One region of the Buttiauxella ferragutiae genome, then DNA from elsewhere that is predicted to be linked to it. Evidence: predicted binding sites of a transcription regulator. Region 1 holds the regulator's gene; each other region holds the start of a gene.

Evidence for each region. The regulator Fur, encoded in region 1, represses iron uptake genes when iron is present. The targets are predictions, from matches to a motif close to ATAATAATGAGAACNACTATCAA.
Region 2: MNO13_RS15455 (siderophore-interacting protein) is a predicted target of Fur. The motif match lies at 2,387-2,409, and genes of this name have one in related genera.
Region 3: efeU (iron uptake transporter permease EfeU) is a predicted target of Fur. The motif match lies at 2,046-2,068, and genes of this name have one in related genera.
Region 4: fhuA (ferrichrome porin FhuA) is a predicted target of Fur. The motif match lies at 2,342-2,364, and genes of this name have one in related genera.

What each region holds. Positions count from the first base shown of each region.
Region 1 is NZ_CP093332.1:3,840,519-3,845,296, forward strand. Features, by position in the region: gene ybfF (esterase) at 1-165, shown strand, start outside; gene ybfE (LexA regulated protein) at 301-582, shown strand; gene fldA (flavodoxin FldA) at 735-1,265, shown strand; gene fur (ferric iron uptake transcriptional regulator) at 1,552-2,004, shown strand; gene chiQ (ChiQ/YbfN family lipoprotein) at 2,094-2,423, opposite strand; gene chiP (chitoporin ChiP) at 2,471-3,868, opposite strand; gene glnS (glutamine--tRNA ligase) at 4,342-4,778, opposite strand, start outside.
Region 2 is NZ_CP093332.1:3,335,942-3,340,719, forward strand. Features, by position in the region: gene bhsA (multiple stress resistance protein BhsA) at 201-458, opposite strand; gene MNO13_RS15450 (TetR/AcrR family transcriptional regulator) at 708-1,340, shown strand; gene MNO13_RS15455 (siderophore-interacting protein) at 1,393-2,286, opposite strand; gene iutA (ferric aerobactin receptor IutA) at 2,480-4,669, shown strand.
Region 3 is NZ_CP093332.1:3,473,259-3,478,036, reverse strand. Features, by position in the region: gene putP (sodium/proline symporter PutP) at 338-1,846, shown strand; gene efeU (iron uptake transporter permease EfeU) at 2,126-2,959, shown strand; gene efeO (iron uptake system protein EfeO) at 3,022-4,146, shown strand; gene efeB (iron uptake transporter deferrochelatase/peroxidase subunit) at 4,152-4,778, shown strand, end outside.
Region 4 is NZ_CP093332.1:4,309,770-4,314,547, forward strand. Features, by position in the region: gene fhuC (Fe3+-hydroxamate ABC transporter ATP-binding protein FhuC) at 1-97, opposite strand, end outside; gene fhuA (ferrichrome porin FhuA) at 145-2,316, opposite strand; gene MNO13_RS19895 (hypothetical protein) at 2,562-3,293, opposite strand; gene mrcB (bifunctional glycosyl transferase/transpeptidase) at 3,449-4,778, opposite strand, start outside.

The DNA.
Region 1 (4,778 bases):
GCATCCCCTTATGTTGACGAATCACACCGCGAAACGCTGCTTGCGCAATTCCCTCAGGCGCGCGCTCATGTGGTTGCCGGTGCCGGACACTGGGTTCACGCCGAAAAACCTGATGCTGTTTTGCGCGCAATCCACCGTTTTATCGACGCAAGTGCCGCAAACTGATTAAAAACAAACCGACTGGCTGTTAGATGCAGCTAACGCGTTGGCGCGCAAGCCATGCTGATGTATGATTGCGCGCTAAAATGCGCCAGAGCACCCCGCTCCGTGCCACCTGAATTCCCTGTCAGTAGTCTAATCATGGCAAAAGAACAAACGGACCGTACTACATTAGATCTGTTCGCGGACGAGCGTCGCCCCGGGCGGCCAAAAACTAATCCGCTGACGCGTGATGAGCAACTGCGTATCAACAAACGCAACCAGCTCAAGCGCGATAAAGTACGCGGCCTGAAGCGAGTGGAACTGAAGCTCAATAACGATGCAGTAGATGCACTAAATCATCTGGCTGAAGCGCGCAATATCAGTCGTAGTGAGTTGATTGAAGAGATTCTACTCGCGCAACTGAAGCAGCATCTCAGTTAGTTGAAAGGCTATATGCACGGAATACGATGTTGCAGTCTGTGCACAACAGGCTGATAGCAGTTTCCGCACCGCAATGTGTTCTGCTATGATTGCCCTATCTGTGGCCAATTAGCAGCCACCATACCATTAAGTATCAAGAGGTTATTTTACTCATGGCAATCGTAGGCATTTTTTTCGGCAGCGACACTGGTAACACCGAAAATATCGCGAAGATGATTCAAAAACAGCTCGGTAAAGACGTTGCTGAGGTGCATGACATTGCTAAGAGCAGCAAAGAAGACCTGGAAGGCTTCGACATTCTGCTTCTCGGCATTCCAACGTGGTATTACGGTGAAGCGCAATGCGACTGGGATGACTTCTTCCCGACTCTGGAAGAAGTTGATTTCAACGGCAAACTGGTCGCCCTGTTCGGCTGTGGTGACCAGGAAGACTATGCAGAATACTTCTGTGACGCATTGGGCACTATCCGTGACATCATTGAGCCACGCGGTGCTGCTATCGTCGGTCACTGGCCAACGGCGGGCTACCATTTTGAAGCCTCTAAAGGTCTGGCTGACGACGATCACTTTGTCGGTCTGGCTATCGATGAAGATCGTCAACCAGAACTGACTGCTGAACGCGTTCAGAAATGGGTCAAACAAGTTTCTGACGAGCTGAACCTGGCAGATATCATCAACGCCTGATTCTGGATGTGACGCAGCTTTTAAACGGGTTGCGTCACATTGATAGATTATTCCGATTAAAATAATCGCTACAAATTTTTAACTTTTCGGTTTGTCCCTGTACAATGACCCCCTGGCTAAATAGCTAACAAGGCAATTAAATCGCGACTCAGCCGCCATTTTTTAGCTTGATTATGAATAATACTTGCGGTTTCCATTTAGAATCTGCAGTTCTATAATGAGACGCATTCATCTTAACGCTCACCCTGAGTCCGAGCGATCCGTTAAGCAACAGGACAATTTCCGCATGACTGACAATAATACCGCATTGAAGAAGGCCGGCCTGAAAGTCACGCTTCCGCGATTAAAAATCCTTGAAGTGCTACAGGGTCCGGTGAACCATCATGTCAGTGCGGAAGACTTATACAAACGTCTGATTGATATGGGCGAAGAAATTGGTCTCGCCACAGTTTATCGTGTACTAAACCAGTTTGATGATGCAGGCATTGTCACTCGTCACAACTTCGAAGGCGGCAAATCCGTATTCGAGTTAACTCAACAACATCACCACGACCACCTGATTTGCCTGGACTGCGGCAAAGTTATTGAGTTCAGTGATGATTCAATTGAATCTCGTCAGCGTGAAATCGCATCACGCCATGGCATCCGTCTGACCAACCACAGCCTGTACCTTTACGGTCACTGCGCTGAAGGTGATTGCCGTACCGACGAGAATGCACACGAAATCAGCGAAAAGTAATCCGCATATCTGACATTCTGAACCAGATGTCAGGTATAAAAAAACCGGTGAGGAAGCTCACCGGTTTTTTTATTGCCTGAATTCACAGATTACTTGTTGTTCGCACGAATCTCTTGCCAGATTTTATCGCACTTGGCTTTTACCGCCTGGTCGTTACCAGTACGAGTGGCCTGAATACAGTTTTGATAATCCAGGGTGCGCACCGTTTCTTTCTTCGCAAATTCCTGGTGTTCCTTTTCCTGACCCAGCACGTTTAACACGCTCTGACAGGCCTGAATTTTATCAGGATTCCCTTCTGCGGTATTGATACAGGCGCTATAGGCTTGTTTCAGTTTTGTATCTTCCGGTGCCGTTTTAGAGGGTTGTGCGCAGGCGCTCAAACCTAAAGCCATGACCGTAACCAAAATGATTTTTTTCATGCTCGATATCCTTTATAAAACCGGGCGCTTTCACGCCCGGAATCGAATCAGAAGATGGTGAACGGTGCGATGACGATGAATTTCACGTCACGCTCATCCTGGAAGATGTTGCCGTAACCACCGCCCCAGCTTGGGATGTCGGAGTGGTTGTCGTATTGAGTGAAGTGCAGTTTGAACAGAGTGCCTTTCGCGCGCCCATCCTGAATGGTGTACAACGCATCAAGGCTGTACGCCGATTCTTTCAGGCGATTGTCAGCATCGTAGTAACCGTCAGTGGTTGGTTTAGAGCTTGGTTTTGCATCCCATGCGTAAACATACGAAGCACCTACAGCCCAACCAGCCAGATCCCAATTGCTCAGGTCATACATGGCACCCGCGAAGATGGCTTTTTCACCATTGGCGTTGAAGTCAGAACGGTTATCCCACCAGATATCCAGACGACCGTTTGACGATGCGTAAGTTGGGGTCATACGTTGCAGGAAGTAGCCCTGCTGGCCATCAGCCTTGACCATGGTACCTTCGAGGCGCAGGTCAACCTGGCCCACTTTGTAGCCGAATGTCAGAGCCTGCAACCATGCCGTGCCGTCATACAGATCGTTAACGCTGCCATCAGAGACTTTGTCACGCGAACCGTAGAACTGGTAGCTGGTAGACAATGGGCTGCCAGCTACATCAAATTTGTAGCTTGCTTTAGTGAAGTATTGGTCGATATACCCTTCTGCCTGACCGAATGCCGCTTCAAGAATCAGATCATTTTTGAAGTCATACTTCGCGCCCAGCGAGTGCAGATACTCAACTTTGGTGTTCTTATCGTTCTGATAGAACTTGTCCATCTCCAGGTGCCACGGAGCTTTATACTCATTGGTCCACATGTAGGAGAAGCTCAGAGCACCGGCATCGGCATAATCAAAGTTTGCCCCGGCTTCAGCGCCCTGGTAAGTACCAGGCATGAAACTCCAGTGTGGTGCTAATAAAGATTGCCCTGTTGGCTGGATGTAACCCGCACGGGCCCAAACCGGGCCGTATTTGAATTTAGCTGCGGCTTTATAAAGGCTTATACCGCTCTTATCGCCGGAATAATCTTCATCGTAAGCTTTGTTTGAAGAGGAAAATGCGATTTCGTTCGGGTGGCCGCTGTCGCCATTTTCTGCCATTTCGATAGCAGTAAAGGCGGCGATATCCAGACCAAACATGTCAGCAGCATAACCGGACTGGAAGTCCAGATTGGCGTTCCAGGTAGCGTGAGAAAGGTTAGTTTCATATTTATCTGTCGTAACATCTTTACGGTCACGTTCACGCTGCCAGTAATAAACACCACCGGTCAGTGTTGAATCATCAAAAAAACCTGCTGCACTTGCCTGAGGGATAACAACCAGTCCAGAAAGAGCCGTGACGCCTGCAATAGCAAGGGCCAGCGCACTACGTTTGCCACTAAACGTACGCATATAAAATTCCTCTTTGACGTATAAATAATCGCCGGACGTTAAAAGACGTCAGATAGCGAAAAAAGTAAAAATGCCTAACGGCTAAAGCGGTTATAAATATTTTCCCGCATTTACTGCTCCCCATAAGACTATTTTTCGCGACGCGAATTATCAACGACTTTGTAAGAGTTCATTCCGATATTATGACAGAGAGCACATAATTCATGAGTATTTGTAACAAAAATCAACTGTGGAATTTTATGTTTATAAATCAACAAATATTGATATAAACCACCATATGAGAGCGCTCACATGATAAAAGAAAGGATTTATTATGTTCCGAGATTGACCAGCCAGAGAATTCCCAGGGAAATATAAATAACATTAATTCGCATCGCGAATGTAAGTAAATATTTAATCCTGTGATTATTAAGCAAAAAAAAACGCCGCGATTTGCGGCGTCTTTGTTACATATTGACTGCGTGTATAACTAATTACTCGCCTATTTTGGCCCAGGTATCACGCAAACCAACGGTGCGGTTAAACACCAGTTTTTCCGCAGTTGCCAGACGGCTATCAAGGCAGAAATAACCTTCACGCTCGAACTGATACGCTTTGCCTTTCTCAGCATTTTGCAGGCTTGGTTCGACGAAACCTTGCTTAATCACCAGAGACTCTGGGTTGATCGTTGCCAGTAAATCTTCCGCCGCACCTGGGTTAGCCACGCTGAACAGACGGTCGTAAAGGCGAATTTCAACTGGCAAGGCGTGTTCAGCACTTACCCAATGAATAACGCCTTTTACTTTACGGCCATCAGCCGGGTCTTTGCTTAATGTGTCCGGATCGTAGGAACAATGCAGCACGGTGATATTCCCGGCTTCATCTTTCTCAACACGATCGGCTTTAATCACATAAGCATTACGCAGGCGGA
Region 2 (4,778 bases), 500 kb from region 1:
GGGTCTGAGACTGATGACAAACTTCTTCGTAGGTCGGATAAGCGCAGCGTCATCCGACACCACTGGCGTAAATGGTGGATGACGCTAACGCTTAGCCACCCTACAAAACACATTTATCACCCTTTGTCAGCAATCTGAGGCCCTGTTTTCCAACAGGGCCTTTTTTTTAGATTCGGAGTTAATGCTCAGAGGGCAGCGTCTTATTTATAAATAACCGCGGTACCGTGCAAAGTGTTTGGACCGGTGACTGAAGTAATACGGTATGAGCTTGCACCCATTTGATCTGCTTTTTCTGCCAGTTGATCTTCCAGAGAACCCAGGTTTGTCCCCCCAGTCGCCGTGATGGTACCGACTTTCTGTTGGCCATTTGGTGTTGCCTGAACTTCAACAGCGGCAAAGCTTGCGAAAGAGATTGAACTAAGAACCACAGCAGCGATGAGAGTTTTAACGTTTTTCATGATTTTTTACCTTGAGCAGATGATTTGTAAGGTCGTTAAGTTATTTACTTAACGATCGATAGGTAAATCATAAACGTGATCTTAATCACACGTCAAATTATTTTTATAACGCTCGTTAATTATTTTATAAACATACTATTTTTCATTACGATAGGATTAATTTATTTTTATCCTAAATGCCTATAGCTACTGAGTGTTATTATTTTTATAATGATCGTTCATTAAACAGACAAAGGTTAAACGGCACATATGTCATCTGATATAAGTTACATCAAAAAAAGCCGTGGCCGTCCGAAGGTGTTTGACAGGGAAGCAGCACTCGACAAGGCCATGGCTTTGTTCTGGCAACACGGCTACGAAGCCACTTCTATGGCGCATTTAGTGGAAGCTACCGGCGCGAAAGCCCCGACGCTGTACGCCGAATTCACCAATAAAGAGGGGTTATTTCGCGCCGTGCTGGATCGTTATATCGCCCGTTTTGCGCAAAAACACGAAGCGTGTTTATTCTGCGAAGAACGCAGTCTCGAAGAGGCTCTGGAAGATTATCTGTCTCATGTTGCGAAGCTTTTCACCGACAAAGACACACCTGCGGGCTGCTTTATCATCTGTACTTCATCAGTGCTGGCGACCTCTTCGGATGATATTTCAGCCGTGATCAAAGCCCGCCATGCCATGCAGGAAGAAACGCTGATACGTTTTCTGAGCAAACGCCAGGCAAGAGGCGAGATTCCGTCTGAAAGCTGTGTCCGAAAACTGGCGAAGTATCTGTGTTGTATCGTTCAGGGGATGTCAGTCAGTGCGCGTGAAAATGCCAGTTATGAAGAGCTGTTGCAGATAGTGAATACCACGATGCGGCTGCTGCCAGAATTGAAGAAAGTTTAAACTGCGCTAAGGCGGATAACGCAAACTTATCCGCCTTAGCTAAAACACTGCTTTACCGTTGCCGCCCTTTACTCCAGTAAGCCATAAAGTTGATAGCATCATGGTTCACGCCACATTCTCCTATCAAATATCGCCGCAGCATTTTCACCACCGTCGACTCTGCCGCAACCCAGCCATAAAACGTATTGCTGGCGGTCGTGGCTTTATCCCACAGTAATTCACCTTCGGCTTCCTCATTGACCGTTTCAGCAACGCCCGCCGTTTTCGGCAGTTGTGCGTCGGCTCTGACTGCTTTTAGCAAGCACTCCCCGTGTCTCGCGTTAGAGGTTTTACGCGGCAACCAGTGAATGCTGGCAAAGCTATATGCGCTTAAATCCACACAATCGCCCTGCTCTGGCACCTCGAAAAATGCCTGTATTTGTGGTGGATTTGGCTGCGTCGCCAGCAGTTCAAGAATGCCTCGTGCCGCAGGCAATGCGGTTTCATCGGCAATAATCAGTGCCTGACGCAGGCCCTGAGGCGGCGTCCATTCATATCCACCACTGTCACCAGAATAAGCAGCATTCGGGGCGACAATTTGTATTTTGTCGCCAGCTTCAGCGGCAATCGCCCACGCAGAAGCCGGGCCTTCGGTACCATGGCTGACGAATTCAACCGTCACTTCCTGGCGCGCAGCATCGACGTGGCGCAAGGTATAAGTGCGCACAATCGGCCGCTTCTCTTTGGGCAATTCTTGCAGTAGCTGATACCACTGTGCTTGCTCTGGCAACGTTGGGATTGAACCGTCCTCTGACGGAAAAAGCATTTTGATGCGCTGATCGGGTGCATCACATTTCATGTTTGCAATGTCCGGACCGCCAAACACCAGGCTCAACAACGAAGGTGAAACTTGTGATTTATGCACTAGCTGCACATTAAACAATCGATAACCTTGCACCCCTGCCATTTCGACTCCTCTGCCGTCTCCGGCTACATCCACAAAAAGTAAACCACAGAAATCATGTGATTATTCATGAGATTAATTTGAGAAATACTATCAATTGAGATTGATAATGAGAACCGTTATCGGCAAAATCCAACTCGTTCTTATTTCAAAATATTTATAAATGTTAATATTTCCCATCTAAGGAATGATGATGATGCATAAAAACGCGCGCTGGGTGCTTAACCCGTTGCTTCTGGCGATGATGGCTCCGGCTGTCGCGCAGCAAACTTCCGAAGAAAACATTCTGGTTTCTGCCAACCGTACACACCGTACTGTGGCTGAAATGGCACAGACCACCTGGGTCATAGAAGGCGCTGAGCTTGAACAGCAGATTCAGGGAGGCAAGGAGCTGAAAGACGCACTTGCACAGTTAATTCCCGGTCTGGATGTCAGCAGCCAAAGCCGCACCAACTACGGCATGAATATGCGTGGCCGCTCTATCGTGGTGTTAGTGGATGGCGTGCGCATGAACTCGTCCCGTACCGATAGCCGCCAGCTAGATTCCATTGACCCGTTTAACATCGAGCATATTGAAGTGATCTCCGGTGCGACATCACTGTATGGCGGCGGCAGTACCGGCGGCTTGATTAATATCGTGACGAAGAAAGGCCAGCCTGAAACCCAGCTGGAATTTGAAAGCGGGATTAAATCAGGTTTCAACAGTAGCAAAGATCACGACGAGCGCGTCGCAGGCGCGATTTCTGGCGGTAACGATCATGCATCAGGGCGTTTATCGGTGGCGTATCAAAAATTTGGTGGCTGGTATGACGGCAACGGCGACCAAACCCTGCTCGACAATACACAGACCGGTTTGCAGTATTCTGACCGTCTGGATGTCATGGGTACGGGCACATTAAATATTGATGAAACCCAACAGCTGCAACTGGTGACACAGTATTACAAAAGCCAGGGTGATGATGATTACGGCCTGGATTTAGGGAATAATTTCTCGGCGGTAACCGGCAATGGCAAGGCGTATGTCAGTGACCAGCTTAATTCAGACCGTATTCCTGGCACCGAGCGCCATCTCATTAGCCTGCAATATTCCAACAGCGATTTCCTCGGGCAGGAATTGGTGGGGCAGATTTATTATCGCGATGAGTCCCTGACGTTCTATCCGTTCCCGACGCTGACACGTAACACAGTCACCAGTTTCTCCGCCTCGCAACAAGATACCGATCAGTACGGTGCGAAACTGGCAATGACCAGCCAACCGCTCGACGGCTGGCAAATTACCTATGGTGTGGACGCCGATCACGAAAGCTTTACCTCGAACCAAATGTTCTTTGATTTGGCAAAAGCGAACGCCTCGGGTGGCCTGAATAACCAAAGCATTTACACCACCGGTCGCTACCCTGGCTACACCATTACTAACCTCGCGCCGTTCTTGCAAACCAGCTATGACATCAACGACCTGTTTACCGTAAGCGGCGGTGTGCGCTACCAGTGGACCGAGAATAAAGTTGATGACTTTGTTGGATTTACTCAGCAGCAAGGTATAGCGAACGGTATCGCAAAATCGGCCGATGCCATCCCTGGTGGCAGCACCGATTACGACAACGCGTTATTCAATGCTGGCTTACTGATGCACATTACCGAGCGCCAACAAGCGTGGTTCAACTTCTCGCAAGGCGTTGAATTGCCTGACCCTGGCAAATATTACGGCAACGGGACTTACCGCCTGGTTAATGGCCATTACCAGCTCGTGAACAGCGTTAACGTTGGGCAGTCTAAACTTCAGGGCATTAAGGTCGATTCTTATGAGTTAGGCTGGCGCTATACCGGTGATAGCCTGCGCAGCCAGATTGCGGCGTATTACTCGTTGTCCGACAAATCTATCGCCATCAACCGTGCAGATATGACCATCAATGTTCAGGATGATAAGCGTCGTATTTACGGTGTTGAAGGTGCGGTGGATTACTTCATTCCGGATTCAACCTGGAGCACCGGGATTAACTTCAACGTGCTGAAATCCGAAACCAAAGTTGACGGAAAATGGCAGAAATGGGACGTGATTTACGCCAGCCCATCGAAAGCCACCGCCTACGTTGGCTGGGCGCCAGATCCATGGAGCCTGCGTGTTCAAAGCCAGCAGACGTTTGATTTGACTGATGCCAGCGACAATAAAATCAACGGTTACAACACTATCGACTTTATTGGTAGCTATGCGTTACCCGTGGGTAAACTCAGCTTCAGCATCGAAAACTTACTGGATAAAGATTACACCACCGTATGGGGCCAGCGCGCACCACTGCTGTATAGCCCAACTTACGGCAGCCCATCGCTGTATGAATACAAGGGCCGTGGACGCACTTACGGTGTGAACTACTCTCTGCTGTTCTAAGGTGGTTTCTACAGGCCGGTCAAAAACCGGTCTGTTTTTACGCCCACAAACAAATTGGTACTCGACCCGAAATCGATAGTCATTTAAAACATAGGGACTCTAATTATAG
Region 3 (4,778 bases), 370 kb from region 1:
TAGGGTTGATAAAAGTTATCCGGCAATATCTATCATGTTGCAACTTTGTGCAACCTTGTTAAATGTGAGCCAGATAGCAAGCTGAAAAAAGAGTGAATTGTTAAATAAGAAATAAGGAAGTTGTCTGGCTAATCATTTGCTGACAGGGCGAAATTACCGACATAGTTAACACTTTCCATAGGTGCAACCGTAAAAAGCGTGAGCGAGTGCAACCTCCTGCAAAAAGCTATTTTTTGTACGGTGAATTTATTGTGAATAGTGTGTTAAAACGCTTGCGAATAAAAATGACTATATCCCCGTGCTGCGTTCCGGCATGGATAAAAATTTGGAGATCTGCATGACCATGAGCACACCAATGCTGGTGACTTTCTTTATCTATATCTTTGGCATGATATTGATAGGGTTTATCGCCTGGCGTTCTACCAAGAATTTTGACGACTACATTCTGGGCGGTCGTAGCCTGGGAAGCGTGGTCACGGCGTTGTCAGCGGGCGCATCCGATATGAGCGGTTGGTTGTTGATGGGGCTGCCTGGCGCCATCTTCCTTTCTGGTATTTCAGAAAGCTGGATTGCCATCGGCCTGACGGTTGGCGCGTATATCAACTGGAAACTGGTCGCCGGACGTTTACGTGTTCACACCGAGGTGAACAACAACGCACTGACGCTGCCTGATTATTTCACCGGACGTTTTGAAGATAAAAGCCGCATCCTGCGTATTATCTCAGCGTTGGTTATCCTGCTGTTCTTCACTATCTATTGTGCATCTGGCATCGTGGCGGGGGCTCGTCTGTTCGAAAGCACCTTTGGCATGAGCTATGAAACCGCACTGTGGGCGGGTGCAGCGGCAACCATCATTTATACCTTCGTGGGCGGGTTCCTGGCAGTGAGCTGGACCGATACCGTGCAGGCTAGCCTGATGATTTTTGCGCTGATCCTGACACCGGTGATGGTGGTTATCGCAGTGGGCGGCTTTGACGATTCAATGGCGGTTATCAAGCAAAAAAGTATTGAAAACGTCGATATGCTCAAAGGCCTGAACTTTGTGGCGATTATCTCGCTGATGGGCTGGGGCCTGGGTTACTTCGGCCAGCCACATATTCTGGCGCGTTTCATGGCGGCAGATTCACATCACACCATCGTCAAAGCGCGTCGCATCAGTATGACGTGGATGGTGCTGTGCCTGGCGGGTGCGTGTGCGGTGGGCTTCTTCGGTATCGCTTACTTCAATAACAACCCGTCATTGGCAGGCTCTGTTAACCAGAACGGCGAGCGTGTGTTCATCGAGCTGGCGCAATTACTGTTTAACCCATGGATTGCAGGCATCTTGTTGTCAGCGATTTTAGCGGCGGTGATGTCTACGCTGAGCTGCCAGTTGTTGGTATGTTCCAGCGCCATTACTGAAGACTTGTATAAAGCCTTCTTCCGTAAAGATGCCGGGCAGAAAGAGCTGGTGTGGGTAGGGCGTTTCATGGTGCTACTGGTTGCTCTGATTGCCATCGCACTGGCGGCTAACCCTGAAAACCGCGTTCTTGGTCTGGTGAGTTACGCCTGGGCAGGCTTCGGTGCCGCGTTTGGCCCGGTTGTGCTGTTCTCGGTCATGTGGTCACGCATGACGCGCAATGGCGCGCTTGCGGGGATGATCATCGGTGCCTTGACCGTCATCGTCTGGAAACAGTTTGGCTGGTTGGGTCTGTACGAAATCATTCCTGGTTTCATCTTCGGCAGCATCGGTATTATGGTTGTTAGCCTACTTGGCAAAGCGCCAAGTACATCGATGCAAAAACGCTTTGCACAAGCGGATGAGATTTACCACACCGCTCCACCGTCAAAGTTACAGGTCGAGTAATTCTGCTGACAAACCTCTTCGTAGGTTGGATAAGCGCAGCGTCATCCGACACAACGCGCGCAAACGGTGGATGACGCTAACGCTTATCCACCCTACAAAACACGTTTATCACCCTTTGCCAGCAATCTGAAGGCCGCTAATAGCGGCCTTTTTTACAGCTATACACAAAAATTCAAATTCTCTGCTTGTGTTTATTTTTATGGTAATGATAATCACAATCGTTCTGGTTTTACTTTTCTTTACGTCTTTTGACCTGAGTTCACAGTTGGAGTATCAGGAATGTTCGTTCCGTTTCTCATTATGTTACGCGAAGGGCTGGAAGCCGCGTTGATTGTCAGTTTGATAGCCAGCTATCTGAAGCGCACACAACGCGGCCAGTGGATTGGCGTCATGTGGATTGGGGTGGTTGCAGCCGCAGCGCTTTGCTTAGGCTTAGGCATCTTCATCAACGAAACGACCGGCGAATTCCCGCAAAAAGAACAAGAGATGTTTGAAGGCATTGTCGCCGTCATCGCCGTATTCATCCTGACCTGGATGGTGTTCTGGATGCGCAAAGTATCGCGCAACGTCAAAGGGCAGCTGGAGCAGAAGGTCGATGAAGCGCTGCATAGCAAAGGCAGCCACGGCTGGGCGTTGATTATGATGGTGTTCTTCGCCGTCGCCCGCGAAGGGCTGGAATCGGTGTTCTTTCTGCTGGCGGCATTCCAGCAGGACGTCGGCATTATGCCGCCACTTGGTGCGATGCTCGGTCTTGGCACCGCCATCGTGCTGGGCTTCTTGCTTTATTGGGGCGGCATACGCCTGAATCTTGCCGTTTTCTTCAAATGGACCAGCTTGTTTATTTTACTGGTCGCCGCCGGTCTTGCTGCGGGTGCGGTTCGTGCATTCCATGAAGCCGGGCTTTGGAACCATTTCCAGGATATCGCTTTCGACCTGAGTAATGTTCTTTCAACGCATTCCCTGACCGGCACGCTGCTTGAGGGCATTTTTGGTTATCAGGAAGCGCCGAGCGTCAGCGAAGTGGCGATGTACTTTATTTACCTGATTCCCGCGCTGGTGCTGTTCTTCATTCCCCCACGTCTGGGTAGCCAGGCGACAAATAGCGTTCGTTAATAATATTGTGGCGAGAAATCGCCTCTTAGTTACAACATACTGATGTTTTAAAGGGATTGGCCATGACTACACATTTTCGTCGAAAAGCCCTGCATGCTGCGTTGTTTGCGCTTGCCTCTTCAGCCTTTGCGGTGCAAGCCGCCGATGTTCCTCAGGTAAAAGTCACCGTTACTGATAAACAGTGCGAACCGATGAACATTACGGTTAACGCCGGTAAAACCCAGTTCATTATTCAGAACAACAGCCAGAAAGCGCTGGAGTGGGAAATCCTCAAAGGGGTGATGGTAGTCGAAGAGCGTGAGAACATCGCGCCGGGCTTCTCTCAGAAAATGACGGCCAACCTGCAAGCCGGTGAGTACGACATGACTTGCGGCCTGCTCAGCAACCCGAAAGGCAAACTTATTGTTAAAGCTGCTGGCGACCAGGCCGCACCGAAAAACGACCTGATGGCGTTATCCGGCCCGATTACCGAATATAAAACCTACGTCACTGCGCAAGTGGCCGAGCTGGTTAAAGGTACCAAAGCCTTTACTGACGCAGTGAAAGCCGGTGACATAGAAAAAGCTAAATCCTTGTATGCACCAACCCGTCAGTATTACGAACGTATCGAACCGATTGCCGAACTGTTCTCCGATCTGGACGGCAGCATCGATGCCCGTGAAGACGATTATGAGCAGAAAGCTAACGACCCGAAATTCACCGGTTTCCACCGTCTGGAAAAAGCACTGTTTGGTGATAACTCCACCAAAGGCATGGAAAAATATGCCGATCAGCTCAATAGCGACGTGCTGGATCTGCAAACCCGCATTTCTGAACTGGCCTTCCCACCAGGTAAAGTGGTTGGTGGTGCAGCGGGCCTGATTGAAGAAGTCGCTGCCAGCAAAATCAGTGGAGAAGAAGACCGTTACAGCCACACTGATCTGTGGGATTTCCAGGCTAACGTCGATGGTGCACAGAAAATCGTCAACTTGCTGCGTCCTTTACTGGTGAAAGATAACGCACCGTTGCTGGCGAAAGTGGATGCCAACTTCAAGAAAGTTGACACTATCCTGGCGAAATATCGCACCAAAGACGGTTTTGAGACTTACGACAAGTTGACCGACGCTGACCGTAATGCACTGAAAGGGCCGGTCACGGCGCTGGCTGAAGATTTGTCACAACTGCGTGGCGTACTGGGTCTGGATTAAGTTTTATGGATGAAAATAGCAAACACGGCGGCCACCTTCCGGCGCGCCGTCGGTTACTGAAAGGTTTGGGCGCGCTTGGTGGCGCCCTTGCCGTTGCGGGTGGTTGCCCTGTGGCACATGCGGCAAAACCGGAAACTTCTCCCGGCACGCTGCCGCCTGATGCGCGCATGGAAAAACAACCGTTCTACGGAGTGCATCAGGCAGGCGTGCTGACGCCACAGCAAGCGGCGATGATGCTGGTGGCTTTTGATGTGCTGGCAAGTGATAAAGCTGAGCTTGAACGTTTGTTCAAATTGCTGTCTGCGCGTTTCGATTTCCTGACCACTGGCGGCCCGGCACCGGACACCCCGAATCCGCGGATGCCACCCATGGACTCCGGGATCCTCGGTGCCGAAATTTACCCTGACAACCTGACTTTCACGTTGTCGGCGGGGACGTCACTGTTTGATGAACGCTTTGGCCTGAAAGGGCTGAAGCCAACAAAACTGCAAAAAATGGAACGCTTTGCTAACGACTCGCTGGACGCCAGCTTGTGTCATGGTGATTTGCTTATCCAGATTTGCGCGAATACCGCAGATACGGTTATCCACGCATTGCGCGACATCATCAAGCACACGCCAGATTTGCTCAGC
Region 4 (4,778 bases), 470 kb from region 1:
TTATCGAGAGAGGGTGAAGAAGCGTGCGACCGGGTACGCGAAAGGTAACGTCTGAGAGGCTAAACGTGGTATCGGGATGAAGGTGTTTGTCCTGCATGGTAGCCAACTTTGTTGATGGGCACGGCGAACCGTGCCCGAATACACTTAGAAGCGGAATGTAGCAGTCGCAACAACCTGGCGCTCAGCGCCCCAGAAGCAGCCATAAGTGGCGAAGCAGCTGGCAACGTATTCACGATCAAGCAGGTTGTTCACATTCACCGCCACGCTTGAACCATTCATACCGAAACGGCCGAGGTCATATTTAACCACTGCATCCAGAACCGCAGCACTACCCACTTTGAAGCTGTTAGCCGGGTCGCCGTAGCTGGAGCCGATGAAGCGACCACCGGTACCGATAGTCAGACCGGTCAGCGAGCCTTCATTGAAGGTATAATCCCCCCACAGTGAAGCCATGTGCTCTGGCACCTGCTCAGGCGTGTTGCCTTTGTAGTTGGTGTCAGTGGTGTATTCCGCATCGGTGTAGGTGTAAGAAGCCGTCACGTTGATGTTGGCATTCACCGCCGCTTTCGCTTCGAGTTCTACGCCGCGAGAACGAATTTCACCACCCTGAATGGAGGAGAAACCGTGGGAAGTGTCTGGGTCGGACATCAGGTTATCAGACTTAGTCAGTTGATAAATCGCACCAGTAATCACCACCGCCATATCCTTCGGCACATACTTCACGCCCGCTTCGTACTGACGGCCTTTAGACGGTTTGAAGGTGTTGCCGTAGAAATCTGCACCTGAGTTTGGCTCGAAAGATTCGCTGTAGCTGATGTACGGCGACACACCGTTATCGAACAGGTAGTTCAGACCCGCACGGCCAGTGAATTCGCTATCGTCACGCTCGGTGTAGTTATTCGCCTGGTAAGCGAGTGTTGACTGTTTCAGCCAGTCGTAACGGCCACCGACGGTCAGAACAAACTTGTTCCACTCAGCTTGATCCTGAATGTAGATGCCGGTCTGTTTCTGTTTGTTTTGCTGATACGGGTCTGCATCGCCAAAATCGTAGTTTTCGTACACTGGGTTATACAAATCCAGTGGCGGAGCGCTGCCGAAGGTGGCGTTCACATCGTTACGCATCTGCTGGAAATCAACACCAGTCAGCAAGGTATGTGCCACGTCACCGGTCGCAAAATTACTTTGCACTTGAGTATCAACAGCAAAGTTGTGCAGCTTTTCGTTATCCACAACAGTGCCGCGAGTCAGCATATAACCTGAAGAGTCTACGCCAGTGCCGTAAACGCTTTTCTGATTGGTTTTAGACTCAACATAACGCAGGTTCTGACGCACGGTGAAAGTGTCGTTGAACTCATGGTCAAAGGTATAACCGACCATTTTATGGGACAACGAGTAGGTGTTATTTGGAACACCTTCGTTGAAATCAGTCGGCAGATAAGAACCATCTGGCAACGGCTCAACGGTACCTTCTTTCGGCAACCAACCGTAATAACCCGTCTCTGGAGTGTCTTGCAGGTTCGCTAAGAACGTGAAATTAGTTTTATCGTCAGGACGCCAGGTGAATGACGGAGCAATCGCATAACGTTTCTGTTTGGAGAATTGTTGCTGGTCGTCGTTAGAACGCGCCACACCAGTCAGACGATAAGAATAAACGCCTGCATCATCCAGTGAATCACTGAAGTCGAAACCGGTTTGCCACAGATTGTCAGTGCCCATCTTGAACTGAACTTCTTTCAGCGGTTCAGTGGTTGGACGCTTGCTTACCATAGTGATAATACCGCCTGGACTGCTTTTTCCGTACAGCACGGAAGTTGGGCCACGCATTAATTCCACGCGCTCAAGCATGTACGGGTCGATGATCACTTCGTTATAGAAGTCGCCCTGAAGTTTCAGGCCATCTAAATAGTTGTTCTGGTTAACCGAACCGAAACCACGAATTTTCACCGCGTCATAAGTGTCGGATGCACCACGGGTAGAAACGGTGATACCTGGCGTGTAGCCCAACGCTTCTTTCACGGAAGCTGGCTGGTGAGTATCCATCTCTTCACGAGTCACAATCGAAATAGACTGTGGAGTCTTTTCAATTGGCGTATCAGTTTTGGTCGCGGTTGCCGTGCGTTTAGCGGCAATCGTTGGAGACGGGCCCCACGCGCTTTCGTCAGCAACACTGGCGGAAACGGTGATGGTATCTTCTTTAGCTGTTGTGTTGTCTGCTGCAAAACTTGATGCACTGACACCGCTTACAGCGGCGGCAACAAAGAATGCAAGTTTGCGAATTGAGGTATTGACTGGTTGTCCAGTTCTTAAGCGCGCCATTGTATTATCTCTGATGAAGTAACGAATGATAACGAAAACGAGAATTATTATTATGCCGCAGAATAATAGACGAAACGGAAAGTGCATGGCAAGCGGATCACACCCCCTGGGGGACCAGGGGGATAAAAAATAACCATACAAAGTGCAAGGAGTGAAAAAGGACTCACAAACACAGAAAACCAGGCAGGAATGACACATCCCGATCACGCTGTCAGCAACGTGACAGAATGGCTAATGCGAGTGGTTCAGGAAATCGCGCTTCTGTCTATCAATGAATAATGCTGTTTATTTTTTGAAGCGAGTGTTTTCCCAGCAGCGGTTTGCTCAAAAATAATAAATTTACCCACGCGAATACTCTCGCGAGAACATTCATCGTAAAAAGGGTCAAACGTACCTTCGACACATTTCCCCATAAGCCCACGATTGGACCATTTATTCATTTTCATTTTCCATTCGAGGGAGTAATGCGCTATTGGGCAAACGATTTTCGCCCATGGATCACATATTAATGTGTTCTCAATTAATTTCCGACTGCCGCGACGAGGTAGTGTGCCGACTAATACCAGACAGTGATCCACGGGATGTTGAAGGAAAATTTGTAATATAAGGATTGGGCACCCGACCTTCCGTTCAAGCTTGCTAATACGATCGGTGAGATAGCAAAAAGCGATTCGGGCATTTTCCCCACAATTGCCTGCGTTCTGCACTCCATTGCGGTAATCATTTTCAACTTTTTGGTACAGTTGCCTGGAAGATAGCTTGAGTTTGCGCTGTGCAGAAACCGCCGCGCTGCGCATCTTGTCCCCGCCAAGGGTATGCAGCCGATATTTTTGCGGATTCGTCAACATCCACTTTTCAATCATATTTTTATCTGGATAAAACTTATTAGATGATTTTAGAGATAACCTGGAACGGGTAAAAAGCATGGCTTCGGTGAGATGTGGTAATACTATTTTTTGAAATGTTTTGCTGTCCATCTGACTTTCCTGTCTTGTACTGTGAAATTTTAAGCATTCAACAAAACATTAGAGCATTCTTCACAAGAGGCAGACAGGAAATAAATAATTAAGAAAAATATATGCCACCCGTTAGATTATTATTCTAAAAGGTGGCACACAAGGACGTTCAGCAATTAATTCCCGCCGAACATATCCTTAATCCAACCGGCAACACCATCACTGGATTCAGGCTGCTGCTGAGGTTGTTGCTGCTGTTGCTGTTGAGGCTGCTGCTGCTGCGACTGATTAAATGGATTATTGGTCTGCTCGGCCTGCTGGCTTTGCTGGCACAATCCATCCGGATTGGTCGTCCAGACAGGAAGGACGCGATCCCCACCGCCACCACACTGGAAGTAACCCGCGCTATCAACACCCATATCAACAATGTCTTCCGGTGGGTTCAGCACCAGCGGAATTGGCGTCTGGTTAGCCAGATAACGTTGATACAGCGACATCGCCCCGCTCGCACCATATAGTTTGGTTGGCTGGTTGTTGTCACGTCCTACCCAGGTAATCGCCACTTCTTTGCCATCAATACCGGCAAACCAGGTATCCACATTATCGTTGGTGGTACCCGTTTTCCCTGCCAGATGCAGGTTCGGATACTTGCCACCCAACGCACGCCCGGTACCACGAGCCATAACCTGCTGCATGGTAAACAGCGTCATGTAGGCTGCCTGCGGAGGAACTGCCTGTTCCGCCTGCGGGAAGCTTTGATATAGCACGGTGCCGTCTTCAGCAATCACCGAACGCAATGCAGAAAGCGTTGCACGGTTACCGCCGCTGGCGATGGTCTGGAATGCCTGCGCCACTTCGATTGGCGTCAGGTTCAGCGCGCCCAGCAACATAGCCGGAACCGGATGCAATTGGTTCTGCGGCACGCCGAGTTTGACCCAGGTGTCGGTTACGGCTGGCAAGCCCAACGCCATCCCCAGATTTACGGTTGGCACGTTCATCGAACGCGTCAGCGCATCCACTAACATGACCTTACCGCTCTCACTGTAGCGACGGTCATCGTTTTGCGGCGACCACACTTGTCCGTTTGGCTGTTTCAGCGCGATTGGCGCATCGGTAATCCAGGTATTCAGGCGGTACGAATCCGGCTGGCTTAACGCCGTCAGATAAGTCGCTGGTTTTGCCAGAGAACCGATGGAACGACGAGCCTGCATCGCACGGTTAAAGCCGGCAAATTGCGTTTCTGCCCCGCCGACCATGGCACGAACTTCGCCGGTCGAACGGTCAACAATCACCATAGCCGCTTCGAGATCTTTGAGCTTACGAGAGGCACGCAGTACCGGAACCCCTTCGCTTACCGCTTTCTCTGCCGCATCCTGGGAAACGGAATCAAACGTGGTGAAGATCTTCACCCCAGACAGGTCTTTAACTTTGTCACCAAGCTTAGTCTGAAGCTCGTTACGCACCATCTGCATAAAAGCAGGCTGTGGCGAAATCACGCCACCGCGC